DNA from 4 places in the Bacillus sp. BC05(2025) genome. Region 3 is predicted to be linked to each of the others. Evidence: riboswitches for the same ligand, from Rfam matches in the RefSeq annotation. Region 3 holds a riboswitch; each other region holds the start of a gene.

Region 1 (7,668 bases), on a different contig from region 3:
TCGTCGGATTTAAAGAGGACAGAGGGTCTTGGAAAATAAACGAAATATCTTTTCCACGAATTTGGTTCCACTCTGATTCTTGTAAATTCGTTAATCCTTGAGATTGGAACAAGATACTTCCATCGTCGATATGAATAGATTCTTGATTTAGTCCGATAATAGATTGTGCTGTAACACTTTTCCCTGAACCACTTTCTCCTACAAGTGCAACAATTTCACCTTCGTTAATAGAAAAGGAAACATGTTTCACAATTGCTTGCTTACTATTCTCTTTTTCAACGGCTAACGTTACGTTTTCTAAAGATAAAAGCTGTCCCATGTTTTTTCTCCTTTCGATTCCGTTTTACAATCTTCGGATCAATTGCATCTTGCAAACCATCACCAATTGCATTAAATGCGAACATGATGAGTGCAATCATCAGCGATGGAAAGAATAGTTGCCACCATTCCCCGCTTAATAATGTCCCAAGCGCATCATTTGTCATTGTCCCCCAGCTTGCTGCTGGTGATTGAACACCAAGTCCGATAAAGCTCAAAAATGATTCTGAGAAAATAGCTGCTGGAATTGTAAATGATAAATTTACGATAATAATCCCTGTTAAATTCGGAATGATATGTCCGTATATAATCTTCATATGCGATGTACCTAATCGCTCCGCTGCAATAACAAATTCTCTTTGTTTTAAAGATAAGACTTGCGCCCTAACAAGGCGTGCCATACCAATCCAACCAGTTAATGCGAGAGCGATTATGATTGTAAAAAGCCCCGGCTTCATAATGATCAGTAGTAAAATAACAATTAATAAATATGGAATACCGTATAATACTTCAATCCCTCGTACGATCCACTCATCCATTAACGTTCCAAGGCGATTACGCCCTCTCACATATCCACTAAAACCTCCGATCAGTACACCAAGCCCTATATCAAGAACGGCCGCTACTAATCCAACTACTAATGAAATTTTCCCACCAGCCCAAGTACGCGCCCATATGTCTCTTCCTAAATCATCGGTTCCAAACCAATGCTCGCTATTAGGAGGTAAATTAGTTGCTTCTTTTACTTGTTCACTCGCAGTAAATGATGTTAAACTTTCGCCAATTAACGAGAAAATAATAATGAGTAATAACGTCACTGCCCCTAGAATTGCTATAGGGTTTGATATAAACTTGCGAAATACTTCCTTCTTTCGGCTAATCGTTTGCTGCTCTTTATTTATTGTTAATTCTTTTTTCTCTTCATTCGTTAATAACTGTTTATTAATTTCATAAGCTCCCATTTAAATATCCCCCCTCCTTATGTAATAGAACGAATACGCGGATCAACAATACGATGAATAATATCTGTAACGAAAATACAAAAAATTAATAATGCACTATAGAAAATTGTCGTTCCCATAATGACCGGATAATCCCGGTTAAAAATGCTATCTACAAAATATTTTCCGAGACCAGGAATTGCAAAAATCTTTTCAATAATGAACGTCCCTGTTAAAAGCCCAGCCATTAACGGCCCTATAAATGTAAGCACTGGAACAATCGCATTTCGAAGGGCATGCCTTATAATAATCTTCTTAATTGGTATCCCTTTCGCTCTCGCTAGCTTAATATAATCACTCTGCAGTACTTCGATCATATTAGAGCGAACAAATCTTGTAATTACTGCAATTGGTCCTAACGCTAATGCGAAGGATGGCAATACCGTATGTTCGAATGTGCCCCAAGACGCTACTGGTAAAAGTTCAAATTGAATAGCAAATACTTGTATAAATAGTGGTGCTAAAATAAAACTTGGAATAGAAATACCGAGAATCGCAAGTAAACTCACACTATAGTCAATTACTTTCCCATGATATAGAGCTGCAAATGTACCTGCGGCAATTCCGACTACTAATGAAATAATAAGTGCTTGTAAACCAATAATCGCTGATGGACCAAATCCTGTCGTTATAATTTCTGATACGCCTTGCCCCGTCGATTGAACGGATTCACCAAAATCAAAATGAACTACACCGTCTAAATAAGCAACATATTGATTCCATAACGGTTCATCAAGGTGATATTTCGCTCTCATATTCTGCACAACTTCTGCCGGAAAGATCTTTGCATCTGATGAAAATGGGTCCCCCGGAATAATATGCATAATTAGAAATGTCACTGTCGTAATAACCCATAGCGTGAACACCATAACTGATAATTTTTTAATTACATACACTGCAATAACCCCCTAAACACATATATTTACTTAGTTTTATGAACGTAATTTTTCCATTACTCCCTTTTCTCTTTTTAGAATACAAAAAGCCTTGATCTTAAAAAATAAGATCAAGGCTTAATAAACAAAGGCCCATCACTTATCTTTCAAGACTTGCTTGCTGGAATTAGCACGGTGTTCCTACTACAGAACCCGCTGCTGAGGTGTCATAGGGCCAGTCCCTCTACCTCTCTGGATAAGTAAATTGCTATATTATTATTTGGTTCAAATTGTATATTTCGAATTATAATTCTGAAAAAATGAAAAGTCAATCAAATTGGATATATTTAGAAAAATCAGTTTTTAATACTTTCATTTATCTATGTCGTATTTCGCTTATAATAAAAAAAGATATGAAAGGAGTTATAAGATGGCCCCCTTACTTCTAGCTACTATAGGATTACCCTTAACAATAATTATACTTGTCATCATCGGCTTCTACAAACTCTTCATCAAAAAGAAAAGTATCACCTCTTTTTATACCCCTTTCGATAATATTACTGGGCAAACTATTTCCGAATTTCACGAAGAACAGAAGATATTAGTATCCGAGGATGAGGACGGAGATGGCAAGAAGAAAAAATAACCTTGCACAGGCAAGGTTATTTTTTCGTTTCTGCTTGAAAACGTTTATAGTATGTCGATGCTGTTGCAAAGTTAATTTCTATATCACGAATCAACGATGAATCTTCTTCTTTAGCTAACTTCTGTAATTTTTTCATCGCTTGTTCCGATTCATTCAAGAAACCAACATATACCTCATGTTCTTGCTCTTTCGACTTCGGAACACGAATTTCTTTTCGTATATGATCAATATCTTCTAACATGCTCGTTGTTACCTTTTGCACATCTTCTTTATATGTAGCCTTCGTTATTTCCTTACCGCCTTTTTCCTTTGCCACTTCAAATAGCTGTAACGCGTTATTAATTTCCTTATTCATTTTCATATCATATTTTTCATGTACTGCACGGTATTCTTTCATCTCTTCGGTTTGTTCTGTAGATTGCTCTACCTTTTCTTTCGGTTCTTTCGTATCTTTATTTCCATTACACCCTGCTAGAAGGAGCATACTTCCCATTACAGCAATACCCAAAACCTTCTTCATCTCTTCTTCTCCTTTTATCTACAACTACTACTCATTATAGTTTCTTTTATCTCCACTTGTTATTATACCGAGAACATCCTACTTTTTACACTTAAGACGACATCGTAACATATATACCAACATGTTTGTCACAGTATCGTCACTTTATACAAATAACTTTTGCACTGCTTTACTACATCACCTTACAAAACCGTAAGCACACATAAAGAACAAACCATGCTAGACTTACATATGCATAACGCAAACATATGTAAGTTTTTAAGGAGAATCATCTATGTACAACACAATGCCTTTTATGGGAGAAGATATTCGTGTCCTTATTCGCGAAAAATCACTTCATATCGAAAATACAAAGAGCCTTCGCCGCGTATTAAAAAAGAAACACGCTCCATTTAAGTTAGCCCAATATTTAAAACAACAACATACAAATCAATTTCATACCATGCTAAATATATCAGATAAATCATTAACAATCGAAATCATTGGTCATGTCTACATTGGAAACTTCGCAGATATCTTAAAAGAAATCCCACGTATACCGAAAATTGCTCCTATTATCGTTAAAAAAGCGTATAAAATTACCGACCATACCGATATTATCGACTGCGGGGAAAAAGAAGTCGATAGTAATCGCTGGGTGTGGGATAAACTTGCTGTTTTATATGATACGATCATGAATAATATGTATGAGGTATTTCAAAGAAATGAAAAAAAGAACTGATTCAAATATTCCCTTTGAATCAGTTCTTTTTTGTTAAGCCTCTAAATTTTGTCTTTGTTGCAGTTCAAACTGCTTCTCACTTCTTCTGGCCATAAACAAATAACATAACACCGCACCAATTTCACAAAGAGCTATTACAATCCCCATCGGTAATGCGGTGTTGCTTCCGCCAATACCTACTAACGGTGCAACAAGTGCTCCTGAAATAAATTGTAATAAACCTAATAGAGCCGATGCTGTTCCTGCAGCTTGTTTCTGATTTCTCATCGCTAACGAGAATCCAGTTGTTGATACAACCCCGACACTTGATACGACAAGGAATAACGAACATAAAACACCAATTAAACCTATTCCTAGTACGATTGTCAGTAGTAAAGATAAACCACCAACAGCTGCAATAATAATACCAGCAACAAATAATGTCTTCTCATTCACTTTCCCCGCTAAACGACCTGTTACCTGACTAGCAATAATAATACCGATACCGTTGATTGCAAAAAACAAACTAAATTGCTGTGGTGATGCTCCGTATATGTTCTGCAGCACAAATGGTGAGCCCGAAATGTATGCAAACATTGCCGCCGTTACTAGCCCTTGAGACAATGCATATCCCATAAACAGACGATCCTTTAATAGTTTTCCGTACGTCGCCAACGTCCCTGACAGCCCACCTGTTTCTCTCTCTTCAGGAGGTAATGTTTCACGTAATACGAAAGTAGCTGATATTAACATGAATACACTAATTCCTCCAAGAACGATGAAGACACCGCGCCATGTTGTAAACTGTAGCAATTGTCCTCCAATAATCGGTGCCAAAATAGGCGCCGCTCCGTTTACTAACATGAGCAGCGAGAAAAACTTCGTCATTTCAGAACCTGAATACATGTCACGTACCATTGCACGTGATATAACAATCCCAGCCGATCCTGAAGCTCCTTGTAAGAAGCGTAATAACACTAAAGTCCAAATAGATGGCGCAATAGCACAAAGTAAAGAAGAAGCAACATAAATAATAAGAGCAATAATAAGAGGTTTGCGCCTTCCATAAATATCACTAATTGAACCGACAAATAATTGCCCTACTGAAAGTCCAAGTAAACAAGCTGTTAAGGTAAGCTGTGCAAGGGATGCACCTGTCTGTAAATCATCCGTTAATTTCGGTAAAGAAGGCAAATACATATCAATAGATAATGGCCCAATCGCCGTAAGTGTCCCTAGTACAAGAATCATCCATAACCTATTTGTCTTTACAGGTTTATATATTTCTTGATTAACTCCATTCACTTTTTCTGTTCACCCTTTCCTATACATACTAAATCGTAACAATTATAGTTACAACATAAACATACGTCAAGTATAGCGCATTTTCCTGTTTTATACTGTAAAAAAAAAGCGATAAAATTTCTATCGCTTTACTTTTTCAAATTGCTATTTGCAAATTTAGATACGGAAGACATCGCCTCTCCTGTATCTAAATATGTGATTTGAATTGGATCTCCCACTTCTGTAAACATAGCATATGGGAATTTTTTTACAGGTATCATAAATACTTTTTGTTCATTTTCTAACAGTACGTACACAATTGTATTTTCACCTGATTTTTCTTTATATACACGTTGTACAACGCCTTCTTTTTGTGCCTCTTTACCATTTGAAGTTGGTCTAAATGAATCTCCACTTCCGCTCAGCGCATTTTTATAATTCTCAAGCGCTTCTTTTTGCGTCGAACCTGTTGCAAATATTTTTGCATTAGAAGCATAGATAACTGTATGAGCACGTACTAATCCTCCGTCATCAATAACAGGTACAATCCAAGAAGGTTTACCGTACACGTTATAAATAACCGGCATCGTTCCATGCCATTTCTCTCTCTTAAAGGAATTATTCACTACTTCCGAAGCAGCTGAACCATCCATAATTCCCTTCACTTCTTTTCCGTTATAGTAATATAATTTACCTGTACGCGCATCGATAAGCGAGTAACCTAACGCAGAATCTACTCCTTCTTTCGGAGAGGTGAAATCAGTAAAGTAATATAACGTTCCATCCTTACCGAAGATTGGTGTAACTCCTTCTTTCGTTCCCCACTCAGTCGGGATCTTCATATCAGTTTGTGAGAATTTTGTATTCCAAAATCCGTGAATATATTTACCGAAATACGTATTTAATGTAGATGCGGTCTCGTGATTTAATACGCCATCGACAAACTTAGGTGCCTTTCCTTTATCGTATCTTTTCACTTCACCTGTTTGTGCGTCTACTACTACAACGCCCTCTACTTCAAATCCAGATCTTCCTGAAATAAATTCACCATACGTCATTGTATAATAAGGTTTCCCTTTATCATCCACTTCAAATTTAGGTTTCCCTTTAAAGATTAGATTTGGTTCTGCTTTCCTTACAACACGCTCTAAATGATTCCCAAAGAACATACTTGGCACATATTTCATTTTATAACCAAGGTGCAGTTTCGCTTCCGCATCCGGGTTCGTACCTGACATCGTTACGTATCCTGGAATGGTCTCTGCTTTACGTGCTTTAAAAAAGCCTGAAACTTCAATTGGTGCTACATATAAAGCCTCGCCATTTACCATTTGTGGCGTTAATTCTCCTAGCTCAAAATAAGCTACTTTCGGAATATCTCCAAATACTTTTTTCATCTTATTTTCCGCTGTCTTTGGCGGCACTGTAAACGGATGATCATTTTCAGTAAATGGCTCTGAAATATCTTTCTCTACCTTTACAACAGAGTCATATTTCGTTTGCGAGATTACTATATCGTGCAAATAACCAAAATAGCCGTAACTTGCGAGTAAAACAAACATTAGAAGCCCTTTTAACGTACCTTCTAATTTCCCTATTTGATTTTGTGAAAATAAAACAAGCCCAATTAAAATTGCTACTGCGACAGAATAATGAGTAAGAATTGAATCTGCTCGATCATCAATTAGCCAAAAATATTCATAGATTGCAATACCTATCCAAAATAAAACTGGAATAACTAAAATGGATGATTTCTTACCCTTTACAACCTTCTCATCTCCTTTCTTATCCACTGCTCGAAGCTTACTACCGCTTCTTCTCGTCCATGGAATCAAAAACAAAGTGAGAATAGCTAAAATTAAAAATTTCATCAAAGGCAATGTCCCCTTTTCTTTTGTCTTCCCTTTTAGTATAACAAATAAAGGGTATTCAGGTAAAAATGGGAATGGTTATATTTTTTTACTACTTAATACAACTCCGCTTACTACATATAAGATAGATGCAATATAAAAAATCGTACCAATCGTAAAGAAATCTACTAAATATCCCGTTGCAATAATTGCTACTGCTCCTCCAATTGATGTCCAAACATGATATTTTCCAATCTCATAACCAGCATTTTCTTGCACAACCTTCCGCGCTAACGATGTCTTCTCTGTATTACGTTGCACAGCTCCTAAAATACCCATTAAAATTTGAAGAATATATACATGCCATACTTCTGTTGCAATGGGGAAACAAAGCATTAACACAGCCATAGACCAGGCGTATATAATTAATAACTTTCTGTCACCAACTCTATCAGAGATTCTTCCAACTAACGG
Region 2 (7,668 bases), on a different contig from region 3:
ACATCTACTGCTGCGATTATCGCTTCTACAGTTGTTGCATTTCCGCTCATGTACCAATCAGCAAAAACAGGGTTTTCTATCGCGAATGTACAAATTGAAGAAAGCGCTCGTGACCTTGGCGCAAGTGAATATCAAGTTTTTCTACACGTCACACTTCCACTTGCATTTCCTGCTTTACTAAACGGAATGATTTTGAGTTTTGTTCGCGCGCTCGGTGAATTCGGTGCTACACTCATGTTTGCGGGGAACATTCCTGGTAAAACACAGACTATCCCAACTGCAATTTACATGGCGATTGATGCAAGTAATATGCAGCTGGCCTGGACACTTGTCGTTATCACTATTAGTATGTCACTCCTATTTCTACTATGTATTCAGCTTATTAACAAAAGAATTACTAACTAACTCTTAAAGCAGCTTTTTTTCGAAGCTGCTTCTTTATTTCTCAGGAAATAAAATATACTATCGGGAAATAACTGAATTTTACTTTTTATTTAAATATACATTCTATTTGAATTTACTTTCTAAAATAGGCAATTTCCTGTTATTATATGTAGGTGTTTGAAAAAATGAAGAAATGAAAACGCATTTATATCGTGAATTCTTCATCCCGTTTTAGCGATCGGTAATCTTCTACTCTATCAGTGGAGCATTACCGATCGTTAGAACGATATGTAATTATATTGGTATAACAAATCGAAGGGAGTCTTGTAATGGACATTTTATTAGCGCTTCTTCCTGCAATTGCATGGGGAAACATTTTATTAGTAAGCGTAAAAATGGGCGGTGGTGCATATAGCCAAACGGTAGGTATGACAATCGGTGCTCTATTCTTCGCAACAATTATGTATGTATTTACTCAACCAGCTCTAACAATGACAATCTTGATTGTTGGTTTTATTTCAGGTTTATTCTGGGCTTTAGGTCAAGTAAACCAATTAAAAACAGTTGAAAAGTTAGGTGTTTCTACTACTGTAACGATTTCTACTGGTATGCAACTTGTTGCAACTTCTATCTTTGGAGTTATCGCTTTCCGTGAGTGGACTACTACTACAACAATCATTCTGGGAACGATTGCAATCCTATTAATCGTAGTTGGTGTTGTATTCACATCATTAGATGATAAAGAAAATGCTCAGCCACCAGGACAATTGAAAAAAGGACTTCTTACTTTAATTGTTTCTACTTTCGGCTACCTTGTATATGTAATTATTATTCGTTGGTATAATATCGATGGTTGGTCTGCTATTTTACCACAAGCAGTTGGTATGTTTGTCGGTGCGGTTGTACTGACATCTAAACATAAACCATTTAACAAATATGCAATCCGTAATGCTCTATCTGGTTTACTATGGGGAACTGGAAACTTATTCTTACTTCTTTCATTACCCCGTGTCGGAGTAGCAACAAGCTTCCCATTATCTCAAACTGGAATCGTTATCTCAACATTCGGTGCGATTGTCTTCTTAGGTGAAAAGAAAACAAAACGTCAATTGATCTTTATTGCACTAGGTAGTGTTTTAATTATCGGCGGTGCTGTATTACTAGGTATGACAAAAGCATAAACTTATATTCTATTAATAAACCCCTGAAGCATATGTGCTTCAGGGGTTTTCTATTTTAATTATTTTCTAAATATAATTATTTACATGTCCTTATCTTTTATAATTGCTCTTCCATTCTAGTAAACCAGCTATACATATAAAGAGATTAATAACAGCTAATATTAGCATGACGTATAAACCTGTGGAAATATAAATCACAATACTAATCACGTTATACAAAATCCATAAATACCAGTTCTCTAAAATTTTTCGACTTAACATAAATTGAGCTACTAATCCTAGTACAGCATTTAAAGCGTCTAAATATGGGCTTGTTGATTCTAAATAACGGATTTGATAATAGCCCCAACCAATCCAAGCAACTAACATGAAGAGTATATAAATCGTCCACCCTTTTATATTTAAACGAACTGTTGCTTTTACCTCTTCCTCCCCACTACATGCAATCCAATGATACCAACCATATACATTAAATATAAATTGAAAGGCTGCTAATACTGCCATTGCATATAAACCTTGTGTAATGAAAATATATAGAAATACCGCAACCGTAATCATGCCAAACAAAAAATTAGATACCTTTTCCCTCGCTAATAACCAAACATTAATAATCCCCATAACCGATGCAAAAATTTCAATATAACTCGATTGAATATAAAATCCAACCAATACGCAAATGATACTAGAAACAACTAAAAAAAGCGGACTTCTAATCATGATCATCTCTCCCCAGATGTATAATAAATTCCCTATCACCAGTATAAGGAATAGCCCTTACACTTACCATGATTTCCCTGATTTTTGTTATCCATTCCACCTACGGGAAGTCTTTTCTTTTTACAAAATTCTCTTAAAAATGGTATCGTTTTTTATAACATATCTCCACTAGAAAGGAATAGAGGATATGCTAACTAAACATCGAATTTTATTTATTGGTGCTGGTCGTATGGCAGAAGCTATATTTTCCGGATTACTTAAAACAAGCAAAGAATACATCGAAGAAATTATTATTTCTAACCGAAGCAACGTAGAAAAGCTAAAGCAATTACAAGGGCAATATAATGTGTCTACTACAACAGATTGGAAGCAGCATGTTACATCTGTTGATACGATTGTTTTAGCAATGCCGCCTTCTGCACATGAAGAATTATTAGCAGAATTATCTCCGTTACTATCCAATCAACTTGTCGTAACGGTAGCTGCTGGTATTGGTCCATCTTATTTAGAAGAGAGACTTCCCGGGGGGACACCAGTTGCTTGGATTATGCCAAATACAGCTGCTGAAATTGGAAAGTCTATCTCCTTATATACAACGGGACAATCAGTAACCGAGATGCATCAGGAAACCTTGCAACTGCTTTTAAGAGGCATTGGTACTTCACAACTTTGCACTGAGGAAGAAGTTCATCAGCTTACTGCTGTTACTGGAAGTGCACCAGCTTTCCTTTATTACTTTGCTGAAAGCCTAATTGAAGCAACAAAAAGTTATGGAGTCGATGAAGCCACTGCCAAACACCTTGTCATTCAAATGATTTCTGGCTCTGCTTCTATGCTTGAACAAACACAAGACCCAGCTAATCTCCGCGAACAAGTAACAACACCAGGTGGTTCCACAGCTGAAGGTCTCAAAGCTTTATATGAATATAATTTTTCAGAGGCAATTCAAAAAGCAGTAGAAGCAACAAACAAAAAAGCTAGGGGGAACTAATATGAGTTTAACAAGTTTAAAAGACTATACAACATTACATAACGGTGTAAAAATGCCTTGGTTCGGTTTAGGTGTTTTTAAAGTAGAAGATGGTTCAGAAGTAATTGAATCTGTAAAAGCAGCAATTAAAAATGGCTACCGCAGCATTGATACTGCAGCAATTTATCAAAACGAAGAAGGCGTTGGACAAGCGATCCGTGAATCAGGTGTTTCACGTGAAGAATTATTTATTACATCAAAAGTATGGAATAGCGATCAAGGATATGAAACAACACTTCAAGCATTTGAAACTACATTAGAGAAATTAGGTCTAGAATATTTAGATTTATATTTAGTACATTGGCCTGTAAAAGGGAAATATACCGAATCATGGAAAGCATTAGAAAAACTTTATAAAGATGGCCGTGTTCGCGCTATCGGTGTGAGTAATTTCCATATTCACCACTTACAAGACGTATTTGAAATTGCTGAAATTAAGCCAATGGTCAACCAAGTGGAATATCATCCACGTTTAGCACAAGAAGAGCTGCATGCTTTCTGTAAAGAACATAACATCCAACTTGAAGCTTGGTCACCATTAATGCAAGGCCAACTGCTAGACAACCCAACATTACAAGACATTGCAACAAAACATAATAAATCAACTGCACAAATTATTTTACGCTGGGATTTACAAAATGAAGTTGTAACAATCCCTAAATCTATTAAAGAACATCGCATTATTGAAAATGCAAATATATTTGATTTTGAATTAAGTGCTGATGACATGAAAGCAATTCAAGCTCTAAATGAAGATCGTCGCGTTGGTCCAGATCCAGATAACTTTAACTTCTAATAGAAAAACCACTGCCATATGCAGTGGTTTTTCCGTTCAATAAAACTGAAAATTTAAACTATATTCCATCCGGTTGACACTTTATTATCAAAGGTGTAAGATTTTGAATTATCAAAGAAACACAAAAATTAATAAAGTTTATTCGTTTACTCATTGTATCAAGAGAGGTGGAGGGACTGGCCCTTTGAAACCTCGGCAACAGGTTCATTTTGAATACTGTGCCACTTCCTGCAAGCTTTATGCTTGAAAGATAGAATGAGGGACTTCGTTTATATACGGGTGCATAACTTGTACGTAAAAATCCCTCTTTCTCAATATGAAAAGAGGGATTTTTTATTTTTCATTTCCCTCATCATCATCCGAACTTAATTATTTAGGAGGAAAATCAAATGAAAAAGAAGTTTGTACCCGGTATTGCATCAGTTGTAGGAGTAAGTATTTTATTAACTGGTTGCGGTAGTTATAAAAACGAAGCAAGTGGAGCAAATGCAAAAGACGAGGCGCCTAGTAAACAGGTTTTAAACTTATCTTCACCTACTGAAATACGAACAATGGATACAGCTCGTGCTACAGATACTGATTCTGGTCAAGTAATGAGAAACGTATTTGAAGGTTTGTATAATCTTGGTGAAGGTAACAAACCTGTCCCTGGTGTTGCAAAATCTCATGAAGTAAGTGGTGATAAAACAAAATACACATTCCACCTGCGAGATTCAAAATGGTCAAATGGCACTCCTGTTACAGCGAAAGATTTTGTCTTCGCTTGGCAAAGAGCTGTCGATCCAGCAACAGCCTCTGAATATGCATTTCTATTCTTTGATATTAAAAATGCAACAAAAATTAACAACAAAGAACTTCCAGCCGATCAACTTGGTGTAAAAGCAATTGATGACCATACGTTTGAGGTAGAATTAGAACGCCCTGTTCCTTACTTTATTAGCTTAACAGCGTTCCCAACATTTCTACCAATTAACGAGGAATTCTTTAAAGCACAAGGTGATAAGTATGCCTTAGAAGACAATACAATCTTGTACAACGGAGCTTTTACACTAAGCGATTGGAAGCACGAACAAAGCTTTAAATTCAAGAAAAATCCTACCTATTGGGATAAAGATACTGTCAAACTAGAAGAAATCAACTTTAACATCGTAAAAGAAAAGTCTACAGAAGTAAATTTATTCGAGTCGAAACAATTAGACCGTATAAAACTAACATCTGACTTCGTTGATAAATATAAAAAGGATGCTAACTTTAAAGAACGTCCAAACGTAGGGGTACAGTTTTTACGTATGAATCAACAAAACAAAATACTTCAAAACGTTTCTGCACGCCAAGCAATCGATCAAACAATTGATCGAAAATCCTTTGTAAATACGTTATTAAACGATGGCTCTACACCAACCTCTAGTCTCGTGCCGAAAAACTTTGCAAAAGGACCTGACGGAACAGACTTCCGTGCTGCAAATGGAGATTTAACAAAGGTTGATACAAAGTCTGCACAAGAATTATGGAAAAAAGCTAAACAAGAGCTTGGATCTGAAAAAATAACGTTAGAACTATTAACAAGTGACGGTGACCTTGAGAAGAAAACTGGTGAATTCTTAAAAGGACAACTAGAAAAGAATTTAGATGGCTTAACAGTGACGATAAAACCCCAACCACGTAAACAACAAGTTTCACTTTTATTAAAAGGTGACTACGAAATTGGAATTGACGGCTGGAGCCCTGACTTTGCGGATCCAATTACATTCCTTGAGCTATTTACAACCGATAACCCTTATAACTTAGATCATTACTCTAATAAGGAGTTCGATGAAACAATAGCAAAAGTGAAAACAACTTTAGCCGGTGATGAAAAAGCTCGCTGGGAAGCATTACTAGCATCCGAGAAAATATTATTTAAAGACTCTGTCATTGCCCCTCTTTACCAAAAGGGTGAATCTTATTTAGAACGTTCTTATGTGAAAGGAATTGTACAAGTAGACTTTGCAGGTCAATTAAACTTCAAGTGGGCAAAAATTGAAAAATAAGTTCAAGCTTTAATTAGTGAGGCTTTCTTCATCCCCACTGATTATGAGTCCACACCAATTGTTTTTTTAGCAAAACATATGAAAAGCAGATTCCTCAACATGAGGAAATCTGCTTTTTTAATATATTATTCTAAGAAATTAACAATCTATTTTTATTATTGACATATAGTTCTTTCCAGTGTTAATATTCTAAATAATCAAAGAAACGAAATATTTAACCATCAAAATATAATGTCTTTTACGTTGGAATATATAACGATAGATTATAGTTCTACATGTATATACATATAGAACACCCGATTACCTATATGCACATACATATAATAGGTTTTCTCTTCTTCTATAGCTACGCTTCAAGACATGGATATTATGACGTTACGAACAACACATTTAGGGAGGAACGAACAATGAAGAAAAAAGTTGTACCTGTTGTTGCATCTGTTTTAGGGGCAAGTCTATTACTAACTGCTTGCGGAGGAAATAAAGATAACGCAAACGGAGCGAAAGCAAATGATAAAGCACCTGATAAACAGGCAATTAACTTATCATTCGCTTCAGAAATTCCAACAATGGATGTTGCAAAAGCAACAGATGGGGAATCCATGAACGTAATGCGAAATGTTTTTGAAGGTTTATATGCGATGGGAGAAGATAATAAACCGATTCCTGGTGTTGCTGAGTCAGTTGACGTTAGTCCCGATAAGACAAAATATACATTCCACCTGCGTGATTCAAAATGGTCAAACGGCACTCCTGTTACAGCAAAAGACTTCGTCTTCGCTTGGCAACGTGCCGTAAATCCGGATACAGCAGCTGAATACGCATTCTTATTCTTTGATATACAGAATGCGAAACAAATAAACCAAAAACAATTGCCAATTGATCAACTAGGAGTCAAAGCTCTTGATGATAAAACGTTAGAAGTACAACTAGACCGTCCTGTTCCCTACTTCTTAAGTTTAACGACGTTCTCAACGTTCTTACCAATTAACGAAGATTACTTAAAATCTCAAGGTGATAAATATGGTTTAGAAACAAATCATTTAATTTACAACGGCGCTTTCACATTGGATAACTGGAAGCACGAGCAAGGCTTCCAATTGAAGAAGAACCCTAACTATTGGGATGCTAAAACCGTAAAATTAGAAGAAATCAACTTCAATGTCATTAAAGATAAGTCTACAGAAGTTAACTTATATGATTCAGGACAAATTGATCGCGTTACTTTAAATGCGGAGTTTGTTGATAAATATAAGAGCGATCCAAATTTCAAAGACCGCGCTGAAGTTGGCATTCAATTTTTACGACTCAATCAAAAAAATGAAACATTAAAAAACCAGCATGCACGCCTCGCTATTAACGGAGCAATGAATAAAAAAGCATACGTAGAAACAATTTTAAATAACGGTGCTGTTCCAGCTGAAGGAATGATTCCTGCGAAATTTGCAAAGAGTCCAGAAGGTAACGACTTCCGTAAAGAAAACGGAAACCTAGTCAAAGATGATGTGAAGACAGCGAAAGAAAACTGGA
Region 3 (7,668 bases):
CACTTAATACAATATTTGTCGCCCCAAATGTATTTGTTTCAATAACATCCGCCCCAGCTTCAATATAAGCTTTATGAATCTTCAAAATGACATCAGGCCTTGTTTCTACTAAATATTCATTACAGCCTTCGTACTCTTCCCCTCCGAAATCTTCCGCAGTTAAGTCCTCTTGCTGGATCATTGTTCCCATTGCACCATCTAATATTAAGATGTTATTTTGTAATTTTTCCTCTATACTTTTCATCCATTAATACCTTCTTTCACTTCTTGCTTTTCTCTCACATATTTAACGAGGTGTTCTGTAATTTCATATTTTAGAAATGGTGTAATAAGATAAATGCCGTTAAAATATTTCATCGCCGCATCAATCAACTCTTGAGAAATGCGAATCCCTTCCTCAATTGCCGCTTCTTTCGTTTCATGTCCATCCATTCTCTCTCTTATCGCTTCAGGTAAAGTAATACCTGGCACCTCAAAATGAAGAAAATCTGCATTCCGTTTACTTATTAATGGCATAATCCCAATAAAAATAGGTTGTTCCAAATGCTTCGTCGCTTCATACACTTCTTCAATTAACGCAATATCATAAATTGGCTGCGTTAAGAAATATTCTGCTCCAGCATCTATTTTCCGTTCCATTCGCTTAACCGCTGCTTTTAAATGTCTTACATGCGGATTAAACGCACCTCCTACTGAAAACCTTGTTGCTGGACCTATTGATTTCCCTAAAATGGAGCGCCCATCGTTCATTTCTTTAATCATTTTAATGAGCTCAATAGAGGACAAATCATATACAGAAGTGGCACCTGGAAAATCACCAACGCGTGCTGGATCACCAGTTAAAGCTAACACTTCTTCCATGCCTAACGCTGATAATCCTAGTAAATGAGATTGTAATCCGATGACGTTATGGTCTCTACACGTTAAGTGCGTCAATACCGGAATATCGTGTTTCGTTAATAATGCACCCATTGCCATATTCGAAACGCGAGGCGATGCTAATGAATTATCTGCTAGAGTAATAGCATCTGCTCCAGCTCTTTTCAATGCCCTTGCGCCTTCAAAAAAACGCTGTGTATCTAACGTTTTCGGTGGATCTAATTCCACTACTACTGTCGTTTGTTTTTTTGCTTTCTCTGCTAAAGTAACATGCGCTTTTGAACGTTTCTCATGTGTATGAACTACTTTCGGTCTTTGAATTGTATCCTTCTCTATTACAGGCGTAACGTGTAAAGCAGCACGTTTCATACTTTCAATATGTTCTGGTGTAGTGCCACAACAACCACCTAATAATCGAATACCTTGTTCAATAAATTTCGGTGTCATCGCTTCGAAATAAGCTGGACTTCCCTCATATACGTAACGTCCCTCCACATAATTCGGGAGACCTGCATTGGGATATGCTGACAAATAACCATTTTGCGGGATCGATATCATTTTAAAAGCTTCCGTCATATGAAGTGGCCCTAGTTGACAGTTCAATCCAACAACATTTGCACCATAATCTAAAAGCTGTTTTAATATTTCATTTACATCATTTCCATTTTGAGTCGTACCTGCCTCATGTAACGCTAATTGAGCTACAATTGGAATATTCGTTTGTTTTCGTAACACCTGAACAGCATGAAGTAATTCAAACTCATCATAGAAAGTCTCTAATAGTAATCCATCAACCTGTTCTTCTAGTAAAGCACTTGCCTGCTCAAGTAGCATAAATTCTCTTTCCATATCAGTTGTCGTAACAGCTCCGATATGTTTCATACCACCGATTGTTCCTAAAATGGCATTTCTGTCTGTAACAGATGCTTTCGCCAGTTTGACTGCCGCTCTATTAATTTCAGTAACTTGATTTTCTAAACCATACATACGTAATTTCGCTTCATTTGCTCCGTACGTATTTGTTTGAATTACATCTGCCCCAGCAGCTACATATTGCTTATGAATCGATATAATTAAATCTGGATCAGATATATTCAATTCTTCAAAACTACTTTGCAAGCCATGTGAATGTAATAACGTTCCAACCGCACCATCACCTATTACAATTCCTTTTGATAATAAATCTAGTAATTTCACCAATCTCCCTCATTTCTATCAATATAAAAACCCCCTCTTCACTTTGAAGAGGGGGACATAATCGATCCTCCTCTTATTATGCAAAACACTCGTTTTGCAGGTATTAGCACCGTTTCAAACATTTCGTTTGAAGGTTGCCGGGTTTCACAGGGCCTTTCCCTCCACCGCTCTCAATAAGAGTTTGTCTTTATTATTTTATTTATGTAGCTAAAAGGAAATGCGTTCCCCTTTTAACAATGTTTGTTAATTTTTTAATAAATTTAGCACGCACAAATGCAAAAGTCAATGACACTTGCGGAAAAATAAAAATTATTTAAAATAAAGTTGCAATTCAATTATCTTTTGTTGTAAAGTTAAAAACATAATAAAATTTCATACAAACATTCTTATCTAGAGAGGTAGAGGGACTGGCCCTATGACGCCTCAGCAACCATTAACATTTGTTAATAAGGTGCTAATTCCAGCAAATTGTGAAAGATTTGACAGATGAGAAGAAGACTCTATTCAAACCGAAAGCCTTCTTCTTAGAAGGCTTTTTTTATTTTACCCCGCTATTTGAGGGCAGTAAGATTCCCAACTCAAAATTCAGCTGGAACAAAGAAGTTAGGTGGGGATCAACTGCCCGTAAAAGCCCGATTGGTGAGAGCTGATAATCAGTGGGGATGAATCCCTCACTGATTAAAGTTTCACTTTACATTCACTTAATTGTTAATTTAAAAAGGAGGAATTTTCACATGTCAACTATTGAAACAAAACTAGCACAAATCGGAAACCGAAGCGAAACTACAACAGGGACTGTTAATCCACCTGTTTATTTTTCAACTGCTTATCGTCACGAAGGAATTGGTAAATCGACTGGCTTTGACTATTCACGAACTGGCAATCCAACTCGCGGCCTGTTAGAGCAGGCAATTGCAGACTTAGAACACGGTGAACAAGGATATGCCTGTAGTTCAGGGATGGCAGCTGTTCTCCTCGTCCTGTCCCTATTCCGTTCTGGAGACGAACTTATTGTATCCGAAGATTTATACGGGGGCACTTATCGATTATTTTCTGAGCACGAAAAAAAGTGGAACGTTCGATGTAGATACGTAAATACACAGTCTATTAAACAAATTGAGCAAGCTATCACAACTGAAACGAAAGCTATTTTCATAGAAACTCCAACTAATCCATTAATGCAAGTTACTGATATTGCTGCTGTCGCAACTGTAGCGAAAAGACACGGACTACTTCTTATCGTAGACAACACATTCTACACGCCTTATATACAGCAGCCATTAACAGAAGGCGCGGACATTGTAATTCATAGCGCAACGAAATATTTAGGAGGACATAACGATGTACTAAGCGGACTTGTCGTTGCAAAGGGAAAGGAACTTTGTGAGGAAATCGCTCATTATCATAATGCATCAGGCGCGGTATTAAGCCCATTTGATTCATGGCTATTAATTCGTGGTATGAAAACGTTAGCGCTTCGCATGAGACAACATGAAGAAAATGCAAAAGCAGTTGTCGCTTATTTAAATGATGAAGACGGTGTGACAGATGTATTTTACCCTGGAAGAGGCGGCATGATCTCATTTCGTCTAAAAGATGAAACGTGGATTAATCCATTCCTACAATCTTTATCCTTAATTACATTTGCTGAAAGTCTCGGTGGTGTTGAAAGTTTAATGACATATCCGGCAACACAAACACACGCTGATATTCCTGAAGAAATTAGAACAGCAAACGGTGTATGTAATCGTCTTCTTCGATTTTCTGTCGGTATTGAAAATAGTAACGATTTAATTCAAGACTTACAGCAAGCCATTAAACTTGTGAAAGAAGGTGTAAGAATATGAGTTATTCTATAGATACACTTTTACTACACAACCAATATAAACATGACTCACAAACAGGAGCTGTTAACGTTCCCATTTATAATACATCAACATTCCACCAATTTGATGTAGATACGTTCGGGAAATATGACTATAGTCGATCTGGTAATCCAACTCGCGAAGCGCTTGAAGATATTATCGCTTTATTAGAAGGCGGAACAAAAGGGTTTGCATTCGCATCAGGAATTGCAGCGATTTCTACTGCATTCCTCCTCCTTTCACAAGGTGATCACGTACTCATTTCAGAAGACGTATACGGAGGGACTTATCGAATGATAACTGAAGTTCTCTCTCGTTACGGTGTGTCACATACATTTGTTGATATGACCAATTTAGAAGAAATAAAACAAAACATTAAGCCAAATACAAAGCTTTTTTATGTGGAAACACCCTCTAACCCACTTTTAAAAGTGACAGATATTCGTGCTGTTTCTAAACTTGCAAAATCTATTGACGCCCTTACTTTTGTTGATAATACATTTTTGACACCACTATTCCAGAAACCACTTGACCTTGGCGCCGATGTCGTTCTTCATAGTGCCACAAAATTCATTGCCGGTCATAGTGATGTTACTGCAGGATTAGCGGTTGTAAAAGATGCCGAACTCGCTCAAAAACTTGGATTTTTACAAAATGCATTCGGCGCTATTTTAGGTCCGCAAGATTGTTCTCTCGTACTTCGCGGTCTAAAAACATTGCATGTACGTCTTGAGCACTCAGCTACTAACGCCAATAAAATTGCACACTATTTACAAGAGCACAATAAAGTTCAAAACGTCTATTATCCTGGCTTACAAACACATCTGGGATTTAATATTCAACAATCTCAAGCTACATCAGCCGGAGCTGTCCTATCTTTCACTTTACAATCAGAAGACGCACTCCGCCAATTTTTATCAAAAGTTAAATTACCTGTCTTTGCAGTTAGTTTAGGAGCTGTCGAATCAATCCTTTCCTACCCAGCTAAAATGTCACATGCAGCACTATCGCAAGAAGCTCGTGATGAAAGAGGGATTTCGAATTCATTACTTCGGTTATCCGTCGGCCTTGAAAATGTTGGCGATTTAATATCCGATTTTGAAAATGCCCTTTCTTATGTAGAAGAACCTGTAAATGCATAGAGAGAAAAGAAGATATGAAATGAAGCTTTCATATCTTTTTTTATGCTGTTTCGTATAGTTCATAAAAAAACAAAAGAGCACCATCTATTTTCAAGCAATAAATTAATTGATATATTAAAAAATAAAAAGGGGCAAAAATAATGGATACTTGTGCAGATGTCTTAATCGTTATCGATTTACAAAATGGAGTATGTTATAGCGAAGAACATTTATTTGACTTACAAAACTTACTTACAAAAGTAAATAAAAGAATTTCTTCATACAGAGAATCAAATAAACCAATTCTTTTCGTTCAACATTGTGATGATGATTTAGTACCTGAAAAAGAACTTTGGGCTATTCATGGTGATTTAGATGTTCAAGAACGAGATTTTTTTGTAAGAAAAACACATGCCAATTCATTTTATAAGACAAACTTAAAAGAGGTTTTAGATCAATTATCTGTCCATCGTATTGAATTTTGTGGTGCCCAAACAGAGTATTGTATGGATGCTACGATTAAATTCGCTCATGGACTAGGATATACGAAAACTTCATGGTCCAGAAAGCAACCTCTACACTAAATAATCCATTTATGTCCGCAAAAGAGACAATTAACTTTTATGAGAATATATGGAACAACAGATTTTTAAAATTGATAAATAATGAAATCTAGAATACATAACTAATGTCTTGGTAATTCTAAGATTTATCAGCTATATTCGAACATTTCATTTTCACCATAAAGAAGCTGATTACATTCAGCTTCTTTTCTTTTAACCTGTTTTATATTCTATATATAACATTATAATTCCTTTGTCATATTATTTTAAAAATTTTGTATATTCATTTGAAAGAATAAGAAAATCGTGATAAAATTGTGTTACAAATATATCTATATCTTTCAATTTTTAAAACGCATCGAAATTTTCACCCAAAAATGTCATTTTACAAAACCGTGCTAATTCATCTACTTTATTTACATCAGGGTCTCTTTTCTTACAATTTCTTTACTTTAGGACTTTTTTTCTGCAACAACTGTTTCCTTTTCTTTAATTTTTTGGTATGTATAATATGGTATAACAGCTCACACGGAGGTGGAAAAGAACATGTTAGAAACCTTTCAAAAAGAAATTGAACTATATGAAAGCAATGCAGAATTATTGAAAGTACTTGCTCATCCTGTTCGCTTATGTATTGTAAAAGGATTAATTGAACGTGGTCCAAGCAACGTTTCTACAATGTACACTGGCTTAAACATGCCACAATCTACAATTTCACAGCATTTAGCAAAGTTAAAAAGCGCTAAAATCGTTTCAAGTGAAAGAAAAGGATTGGAAATTTATTACAAAGTAGAAAACGAGACAATTATTCAACTCGTTCGCGTATTATTAGGTTAGGGATTCATAAAAAGAGAAAAAGGACGTATTTTATATTTTTTATCTCATATCTTTAATATAAATATATATCATGAGAGGAAATATATGATGCTACATAATTAAAAAGTCGTATTAAAAAACAAGACACAGAAATATGCTGTGTCTTGTTTTTTTATATTTTCAAATACCGATCTAAGTGTAGCTGTTGCATATGTTTCGTATGTATAGCAACATCAAATGTACTCCCTAATCCCCCGCCCAAAATCATTGAACGCACTGCGCGATTTTGTTTTTGAGTTTCAGAAAAAGGATCCCGATCTTGATGATTCGTAAGTTGCTCTAATATTCCTGCTGCTAACAAAAACTCAGATTGCTTCTTATGCCATACTGTATGCATACCTTGCAGGCTAAACATCTCTTTCAGTTCGTCCCAATGAATATGAGTAGTAAGGTCCATTTCACCTGGATACGCTAAAGGATTACGAATTAACTTATGCTCGTAATAGCCTCGTAAACTTCCTTCTTTATGTGCAGGAAGCATCCATTCTTCTTTTGTATATCCATAATCAACTGTAATACATACACCTCGTTGAAACCATTTCGCAATTTCTTTTATATATTCTTCCATTGCAATCGGCACTTCAAAACGTTGGCCTTCAGCAAGATGAATATTATATTTCAATAAGTATCGACCAATTCGTTTATGTAACGGTCTACATACTTCCGCAAGCTTCCCTTCCTCTGTGTACGTAACACGTACTTCATACAATATTCCATTCCTCTTCTCAATTACTTCAACAGGAAATGCATCAAATAACTCATTCGAAAAAAGAATTCCTTCGAACGATTCCCCTATTTCATTATGCGATGTATAATATGACACATTAGAAAATGAACAAAGATTTTTCTGCTGTAATTTTCTATGAAAAGGGCTCATTTCAATCATTGAATAGTTTAAATCAATAAAGGTTTTCGGTGATAATTGCTTCCATTCTTGTAAAACATCATAGGCAAACTTCCCAGTTCCCCCACCAATCTCACAAATATGTGGAGCAACTTCACCATTTTCAACAAGACGAATAAAAAACTTAGCAAAAGTTTTTGCAAACACAGAGGATACATTACTACTTGTAAAAAAATCCCCTTGTCTTCCGATTTTTTCACGTTCTTTCATATAGTATCCATGTTCCTCTGCATATAATGCGAGGTTCATATATGTACTGTATG
Region 4 (7,668 bases), on a different contig from region 3:
AATTTTCTCTTCCGTTTGAAATAAAGAAGCAATCCAGTTTATATCTCGTAATACTTCAGGGTCACTGCTCCCTCTTGCAACAAGAAGTAGCGTCACTTCATTTTTATCTTCCTGTTCAATACCACTTCCACTATATACCGATTTAACAAGTGTTTCTGATACACCAAACGGATTACCATAAGTCACTTTAACATTCGAAAATTGATTATTTACCTTTTCCAATTCAAACGGGATATCTTTTTTCACATGACCTGCCGCTAATAAAAAAACTGGAATAACAATAATCTCTGTAGCACCACGCTTCACACATGTGCGGAACCCTTCATCAATAGTTGGACTCGCTAACTCTAAAAAACAAATTTCTTGAATACTTGCCTCTACACGGTTCATGCATGACGTAATAAACGCAACAGCTTCTTCTTTAGCTGCTTTCAAACGACTTCCATGGCATATATATAAGATGGCTTTCATTTTATAACACTCCACTTACTTGATACGTACTTTCTGTCTGTTTCTCAAACCAATGGATTTTTTCTCGAAAACGGACCACTTCTCCAATTACAATCATGCTCGGATTTTGAATTTGTTCTTTTTTTGCAACATCTACAATTGTTCCTAACGTTCCAACAACTGTACGCTGCATAGATGTCGTTCCTCGCTCAATAATAGCAACAGGTGTACTTTTATCTTTTCCATGCTTCATTAGTTGCTCACATATGTAGGGTAAATTGCTAACCCCCATATATACAGCTAAAGTTTCTACACCTTTCGCTAAATTTTCCCACTTCACTTCCTCTTCGGCATCTTCTTTTCTATGCCCCGTTACAATAGCAAAACTTGCACTTGCATCACGATGTGTCACTGGGATACCAGCATAAGCAGGAGCAGCTATTCCAGCTGAAATACCAGGAACGATTTCAAACGGTACACCTTGCTTTGCTAACGCTTCAGCTTCTTCTCCTCCCCTACCAAATACAAATGGATCCCCACCTTTTAGCCTCGTTACAACTTTTCCCTTTTTCGCATATTTAATAAGAAACATGTTAATTGTCTCTTGCTTCATCGTGTGATAATTTGGTAGTTTTCCGCAATAAATTAAATCCGCTTCAGGCTTTGCATAAGAAAGCAATTCTTTATTCACGAGACGGTCGTATAAAATAACATCTGCTTTCTCAATACATTTCAATCCTTTTACAGTAATTAAATCTGGATCACCAGGACCCGCCCCAACGATATAAACCTTCCCCATCATCTCTCCTCATTTCTACTATTAAAGTGAAACTTCCATCCTTATATACGAATGGAAGTTTTCATTATTTGTTATTCCCTACTCATGAATAACAAATGCCGCACCTTTTCGAATCTTCTTTTTTTCAAATAAGGAAATTTCCTTTACTTCTGGCAGCGGTAAAAAATGCTTTTCAAGCTCCATCTCCGCAAGCTTAAACGCCTGTTCTTCACTTTGAGCAACGACAACAATCGGAACAATACTATTTACTAACACAGCTTCAAATCGATATAAATCCATATTGTCCCTCCTAAGACGCTATTACTTCTTCTAGTACGTTATTTAAGGCTATTTGTAATGTCTCTACACCAACACGGCCGACAAAATCATAAAACGTTTCAGCTAGTAATTTATTCTCTTTGAAATAACTTATAAATGATGCAAGTACATCAGGTAGATCCTCGCCATCTATTTTCCCTTTTAACTTTTGGTTATAAGCACCACCATCTAACAGCGTTCCACCTACATATATTTCAAATGCTTCAACAATTCCTTTTTCCTTCGTTTTCATTTTCACCCCTTGTAATCCAATGTCAGCAATTTGACGTTGACCACATGAATTCGGGCACCCTACCATATGAATACGAACCGGAACATCGAGTGCAATTTGTGTATCTAAGTATTCGGCAATTTTTCGCAATCTTTCTTTCGTTTCTACTAAAGCAAGATTGCAATATTCAATACCAGTGCAAGAAACCGCATGACCAATAAACGATTTTGGACTGGCTGATATCGTTTCAAATAAAGGCTCATTTAGTAAACCCTCCACATTTTCTGGCGGAACATTCGGAATAATAAAGTTTTGTGAATTACATGTACGAATTTGTCCATTCCCATACTGTTTAGCAATTCTTGCAATCTCAAACATTTCTTCTGCATGTAGGCGTCCTACTGGCACATTAAAACCTACATATTTTAGTCCGTCTTGTTTTTGATCTTGAACTCCATAAAAGTATCCCGCATTCCAGCCTTTGAGAGCACTTTCCCCTTTACTTTGCAATGGTCCTGTATACTCTATTAGTTTCTCTTTGAACTTCTCTGCTCCCCAGTCTGCAACAAGAAACTTCAAACGGGCTAAATGACGTTTTTCGCGATATCCAAAATCACGGAATATCGTAGCAATCGCAATTGCTACCGCCTTCACTTCTTCTGGTAAAACGAATACATCTAATTCATCCGCTAAATATGGACGAGCTGATAATCCACCGCCTACTTTTATATGAAAACCAACTTTTTTCTCACCGTCTATCTCTTTCGTTGCAGGTGTAAATGCAACACAGTTAATCTCTGCATTTGCTGAATTATAAATGTTAGAACTAATAGACATTTTAAATTTACGTGGTAAGTTAGAAAACTCTTCATTATGTTGGAAATAGTCATATACCTCTTTTACAATGCCAGTTGTATCAAACAGTTCATTTGCATCAATACCAGCAAGTGGATTTCCTGTAATATTACGCGTTATATCACCACACGCTCCAGCTGAAGATAGCCCAACTCTTGCTAATCTTTCAAAAATATCTGGAATTTGCTGAATTTCTAACCAATGAAACTGAATCGCCTGTCTTGTCGTAATATCTATTACGTCACGCCCATAATCCTCAGCGATAGAAGCAAGCACTTCTGCCTGTGCATTCGTAATAATCCCTGAAGGAATATTTACACGCATCATAAAATAACCAGCTTCTTTCGGTCTTTGTAAATACAACCCTGCCCATTTGAATGCGTCCCACTCTTCTTTCGGAATAGATTCGAAGCCATTCTCTGCATAGTAAGGAATATCATTAAAGATCTCCAAGCCATCTTTTTTTAATTTATTTTTCTCAGTCTGATTTAACTTTTCATTGTTAGCCCATACTTTTTCATAACTCATTGTTTATCCCCCTATATAAAACTACGCTCTTGTAAATACTTCACGATTTGTTCCGCACATTCTTCAATAGAATATTTGTGCGTTTCTACAATTAATTCCGCTTGTGCTGGCTCTTCATAAGGCGAATCAATACCTGTGAAATCCTTAATATCACCTTTTCTTGCCTTCTTATAAAGTCCTTTCGGATCACGTTTCTCACACTCTTCAATCGGACACTTCACAAAAATTTCAATAAATTCATCTGTCGCTAATAAATCTCTTACTTGTTTGCGGTCTAATCGAAATGGTGAAATAAATGCTGTAAGGACAACTGTTCCTTGATCTACAAATAACTTTGCCACTTCGCCAATACGTCTTATATTTTCCATGCGATTACTTTCAGAAAATCCTAAGTCTTTATTTAAACCGTGACGAATGTTATCCCCATCCAGCACATAATTTCCAATATTCTTTTCAAACAGTTTACGAGCAACCGCATTTGCTACTGTAGATTTACCCGAAGCAGATAAACCAGTAAACCAAATTACAAAACTGTGATGTCCATTCTTCACTCTTCTCTCATCTTTTGAAACCGAAGCTGTATGCCAAGTAATATTCGTATCCATCTCGTTCTCTCCCTATTCTGTTACTACTGCTTTTTTCAAGCCTTTAATTAGCACTTCCACTACTTCTTTACGACTAAATGTACTTGGCGGAACCTCACCGTTTCTTAATAATTCTCTTACTTTCGTACCCGATAAAATGACATGATCTTCTTTTCCGTGCGGGCATGTTTTCGTCGAAGCCATCGCTTCACATTTCGTGCAATAAAAACTATGTTCAAAAAATAGCGGTGTAATCCCTAATTCTTCTACTGTAAAGTTTGTAAAAATTTCTTGCGCTTCATAAGTACCGTAATAATCTCCTACCCCTGCATGATCTCGCCCTACAATAAAGTGGGTACATCCAAAATTCTTTCTGACTAGTGCATGAAATATCGCTTCCCTCGGTCCTGCGTAACGCATCGCTGCAGGAAATACACCTAAAAAGACACGATCTTTCGGATAATAGTTTTGAAGTAACACTTCATAGCTTTCCATTCTTACATCAGCAGGAATATCGTCCGACTTCGTTTCCCCAACGAGCGGATTTAAAAAGAGGCCATCTACAATTTCAAGAGCAGATTTTTGAATATATTCATGGGCACGATGTACAGGATTTCTCGTTTGGAATCCGACTACTGTTTTCCAACCACGTTTTTTAAATTCTTCTCTCGTTTCAATTGGATCTAAATGATAAGAAGGAAATGGATTACTTTCAAAACGTTTCGTAAGAATAATAGCTCCTCCGACGTAAACGTTCGGTCGTTCATATAATTTTTTCACTCCTGGATGAGCCTCATCCGTCGTTTTATACACTAGTAACGCTTCTTTTTCCTTATCAGGCACAAAAATATCTTCTATTTGAATAACACCATATACGTTTCCCCCGTTAACAAGTTTTACTTTCTCTCCAGCTATTAGCCTCTCTGCTACTTCTTCTGTTACTGGTAATGTAATTGGTATACTCCAAACCCTCCCATTAGCTAAACGAAGCGTTTCTACGACCGAATCATAATCTTTCTTCCCTAAAAAACCAGTAAGCGGGCTATATCCTCCTGTTGCTAATAGCTCTAAATCACTTAACGCAATGTTGTCTAGCCCAATTTCTTTTTCAATTTGTGATACATCATATGTCTCGTCTATAAGATTTACTAATTCATTTCTTGTACTCATTTTCTATACCCTCTCTTAGCTTTATTTTCAAATTCATCTTATTGGTAATGTAGACCACATTCAGTTTTCACTTTCCCGGCCCATCTACCATCTCTCGAATCGCCACCCTCACCTACAGGTAACGTACACTTCTCACACCCAATACTTGGATATCCAACATCATGCAGCGGGTTATACGGCAAACTATGTTTGTATACATATCGCCATACCTCTTTCCATGTCCAATGAATGAGCGGACAAACTTTAATAGATTGAAAGCGATGATCTTGATTTATAAACTTTGTATGCTTACGCGTTTCTGATTGTTCCCTCCTTAAGCCCGATATCCACGCTTTTTCCGCTGCTAATGATTTTTCTAACGGTAAAATTTTTCTAATCTTACAACAAAGATTCGGATTACTTTCCCATAATTTCTCACCATGCAACTTCGCTTGTTCATCAAGCGTAAGTTCCGGTTGTTTTTCTATAATATTTAATGAAGGAAATTGCCTCCGCACTTTTTGAATTAATTCATATGTTTCTTGAAAATGAACATTTGTATCTAAAAATACAACTTTAGCAGATGGATTTACTTGGTTTATAAGATGCAGCAATACCATCCCTTCCACTCCGAAGCTACATGCGTATACAATTTCACCTTCATATTCTTTATAAGCCCAACTTAAAACAGATAGCGCGCCTTTCGTTTCATCTTCTTCTGAAAATGAAACATTATTTTCTTCCCACGTTTCATACGTCAACATGTTTTTTCCCCCTGTAAAAGCAAAAAGACGGTTTTAACCTAATCAAAATAGGTTAAAACCGCCTCTAGTTTTTCTAGTCAGCGCTTTTTACTTTAAACGTACCTTTTCACTTTTCTCTAATTGAATGACTTTTCCATCTTGCACAACAATTGTAATTGAACCATATTTCATATCAGCAAGCATCGCTTCAATTTTCTCAGATACTTCCTCAAAATGTTCCCGTACACTCACGCGAACAGCCCCCCTTTTTATTCATAAAAAAAATCTTTCCCATTTCGAAAAGACTGTTCGGTAATATATTTTACCTTATCTTTCAAAATGGATTCCATTTTGCTGGATTTAGCACCTTGCTTTCTATAAGCAGGTTGCCGAGCTTCGTCGGGCCAGTTCCCTCCGCTTCTCTTGATAAGCTTTGTATTTGTATTTTATCACAATTCTGATTTTTTTCAATCCTAGTTTTCCGATATATTTTAATTATTTTATTTTATAAAAAAGGAATTGTCCCTCCGAACAACTCCTTTTTCCTCATTTAAACAAGTTCTTTAATACGTATGCGATCGTTCCCAATAATATTTTCATATGTTTCGCGCTCTACAACAATTTGTGACGTACCACCTTTTGCGAAGACGACAGCTGGTCTACGAATCCGATTATAATTATTCGCCATCGAGTACCCGTATGCCCCTGTACAAGAAATTGCTAGTAAATCCGCAGAGGCAACTTTCGGTAGATTAATATCCCAAATTAACATATCTCCACTCTCACAGCATTTTCCTGCAATCGAAACAACTTCCTCATTCTCATCGTTCCCTCGATTTGCTAACATCGCTTCATAACGAGCGTTATATAGAGCAGGCCTTAAATTATCAGTCATCCCACCATCGACTGATACATATTTCCGAATACCAGGAATGTCTTTCACAGATCCAACTGTATAAAGGGTCGTTCCAGCATCACCTACAATACTACGGCCTGGTTCAACCCATATTTCTGGCAAGGGATAATTACATACTGTAAATTGCTCTCTCACTGCACTTGTTACAGCTCGCACATACGTCTCAAGAGTTAATGGCGTATCTGACTCTGTGTAGCGTATTCCGAATCCTCCGCCCACATTTAGCACTTTTACTACATAATTTGTTCGCTCTCTCACTTTTTCTAAAAATTGATGAAGAACTTCAATCGCTCGCACAAAGCCGGCTGTTTCAAATATTTGTGATCCGATATGTGAATGAATTCCTAACACGTTATAATTTGATTTTTGTAAAGCAAGCTCAATTGCTTGCATCGCTTGACCATTTGACACGCCAAATCCAAATTTCGAATCATCTTGACCTGTTGTAATATATTCATGTGTGTGCGCCTCTACCCCAGGCGTTACACGAATTAATATGTTCACAAATTTCCCATGTTGCACTGCTAAATCATGCAAAATTTCTAATTCTAAGAAGTTATCTACGACAAAACAACCAATATTCGCCTGAAGAGCCATCACAATTTCTTCATCTGTTTTGTTATTGCCGTGAAAATGAATGCGCGATGCCGGAAATCCTGCTTGTAGTGCAGTATATAATTCCCCTCCAGAAACAACATCTAATGACATATTCTCTTCACGAGCTACTCGGCACATCTCCATGCACAAGAACGCCTTGCTTGCATATGCTACTTGATAAGAGAAACCACTTTCTTTAAAAGCACGATGAAACGCGCGGCACTTTCCTCGAATTGACTCTTCATCGTATACATAAAGTGGTGTTCCATATTGTTTTGCTAGCTGCGTCGTATCGCACCCTCCAATTTCTAAGTGTCCTTGCCCATTGATTCGGCTTGTGCCGTGTAAATACATTTGAATTCCTCCCTTATTTCCTCTAAAACTCATAACCCCAATCTTCTATTCATTGCAGCACGCTTTTAGATAGACAAAAAACGCGCGGAACAATGTTCACACGCGTTTCTTATTAGGAAAAATATATATTGAAAAAATAAACGAGTTGTTATCTCCTCAAAATA

The links. Region 3 has a riboswitch for S-adenosylmethionine ahead of metI (cystathionine gamma-synthase/O-acetylhomoserine thiolyase). Riboswitches for the same ligand answer to the same signal wherever they lie in the genome.
Region 1: it holds a riboswitch for S-adenosylmethionine, as region 3 does, so the genes downstream of both, ACZ76X_RS27410 (ABC transporter permease) here and metI (cystathionine gamma-synthase/O-acetylhomoserine thiolyase) in region 3, are expected to answer to the same signal.
Region 2: it holds a riboswitch for S-adenosylmethionine, as region 3 does, so the genes downstream of both, ACZ76X_RS27360 (peptide ABC transporter substrate-binding protein) here and metI (cystathionine gamma-synthase/O-acetylhomoserine thiolyase) in region 3, are expected to answer to the same signal.
Region 4: it holds a riboswitch for S-adenosylmethionine, as region 3 does, so the genes downstream of both, ACZ76X_RS07355 (YezD family protein) here and metI (cystathionine gamma-synthase/O-acetylhomoserine thiolyase) in region 3, are expected to answer to the same signal.

The regions. Positions count from the first base shown of each region.
Region 1 covers NZ_JBWYRA010000016.1:59,637-67,304, forward strand. The annotation lists gene ACZ76X_RS27400 (ABC transporter ATP-binding protein) at 1-319, opposite strand, end outside; gene ACZ76X_RS27405 (ABC transporter permease) at 276-1,280, opposite strand; gene ACZ76X_RS27410 (ABC transporter permease) at 1,298-2,215, opposite strand; SAM riboswitch class I at 2,352-2,457, opposite strand; gene ACZ76X_RS27415 (DUF3951 domain-containing protein) at 2,625-2,840, shown strand; gene ACZ76X_RS27420 (hypothetical protein) at 2,857-3,360, opposite strand; gene ACZ76X_RS27425 (hypothetical protein) at 3,635-4,081, shown strand; gene ACZ76X_RS27430 (multidrug effflux MFS transporter) at 4,115-5,365, opposite strand; gene ACZ76X_RS27435 (DUF3981 domain-containing protein) at 5,494-7,215, opposite strand; gene ACZ76X_RS27440 (MFS transporter) at 7,294-7,668, opposite strand, start outside.
Region 2 covers NZ_JBWYRA010000016.1:46,225-53,892, forward strand. The annotation lists gene modB (molybdate ABC transporter permease subunit) at 1-405, shown strand, start outside; gene ACZ76X_RS27340 (GRP family sugar transporter) at 714-1,565, shown strand; gene pnuC (nicotinamide riboside transporter PnuC) at 1,656-2,282, opposite strand; gene proC (pyrroline-5-carboxylate reductase) at 2,470-3,273, shown strand; gene ACZ76X_RS27355 (aldo/keto reductase) at 3,275-4,108, shown strand; SAM riboswitch class I at 4,261-4,365, shown strand; gene ACZ76X_RS27360 (peptide ABC transporter substrate-binding protein) at 4,498-6,138, shown strand; gene ACZ76X_RS27365 (peptide ABC transporter substrate-binding protein) at 6,546-7,668, shown strand, end outside.
Region 3 covers NZ_JBWYRA010000003.1:153,475-161,142, reverse strand. The annotation lists gene metH (methionine synthase) at 1-244, opposite strand, end outside; gene ACZ76X_RS11470 (bifunctional homocysteine S-methyltransferase/methylenetetrahydrofolate reductase) at 241-2,076, opposite strand; SAM riboswitch class I at 2,147-2,256, opposite strand; SAM riboswitch class I at 2,460-2,569, shown strand; gene metI (cystathionine gamma-synthase/O-acetylhomoserine thiolyase) at 2,811-3,923, shown strand; gene metC (cystathionine beta-lyase) at 3,920-5,083, shown strand; partial or broken gene ACZ76X_RS11455 (cysteine hydrolase family protein) at 5,224-5,738, shown strand; gene ACZ76X_RS11450 (ArsR/SmtB family transcription factor) at 6,172-6,462, shown strand; gene ACZ76X_RS11445 (class I SAM-dependent methyltransferase) at 6,614-7,668, opposite strand, start outside.
Region 4 covers NZ_JBWYRA010000002.1:290,440-298,107, forward strand. The annotation lists gene ACZ76X_RS07320 (sirohydrochlorin chelatase) at 1-471, opposite strand, end outside; gene cobA (uroporphyrinogen-III C-methyltransferase) at 473-1,249, opposite strand; gene ACZ76X_RS07330 (DUF3906 family protein) at 1,328-1,528, opposite strand; gene ACZ76X_RS07335 (nitrite/sulfite reductase) at 1,539-3,161, opposite strand; gene cysC (adenylyl-sulfate kinase) at 3,173-3,766, opposite strand; gene sat (sulfate adenylyltransferase) at 3,779-4,915, opposite strand; gene ACZ76X_RS07350 (phosphoadenylyl-sulfate reductase) at 4,954-5,658, opposite strand; gene ACZ76X_RS07355 (YezD family protein) at 5,746-5,889, opposite strand; SAM riboswitch class I at 5,962-6,070, opposite strand; gene lysA (diaminopimelate decarboxylase) at 6,188-7,504, opposite strand.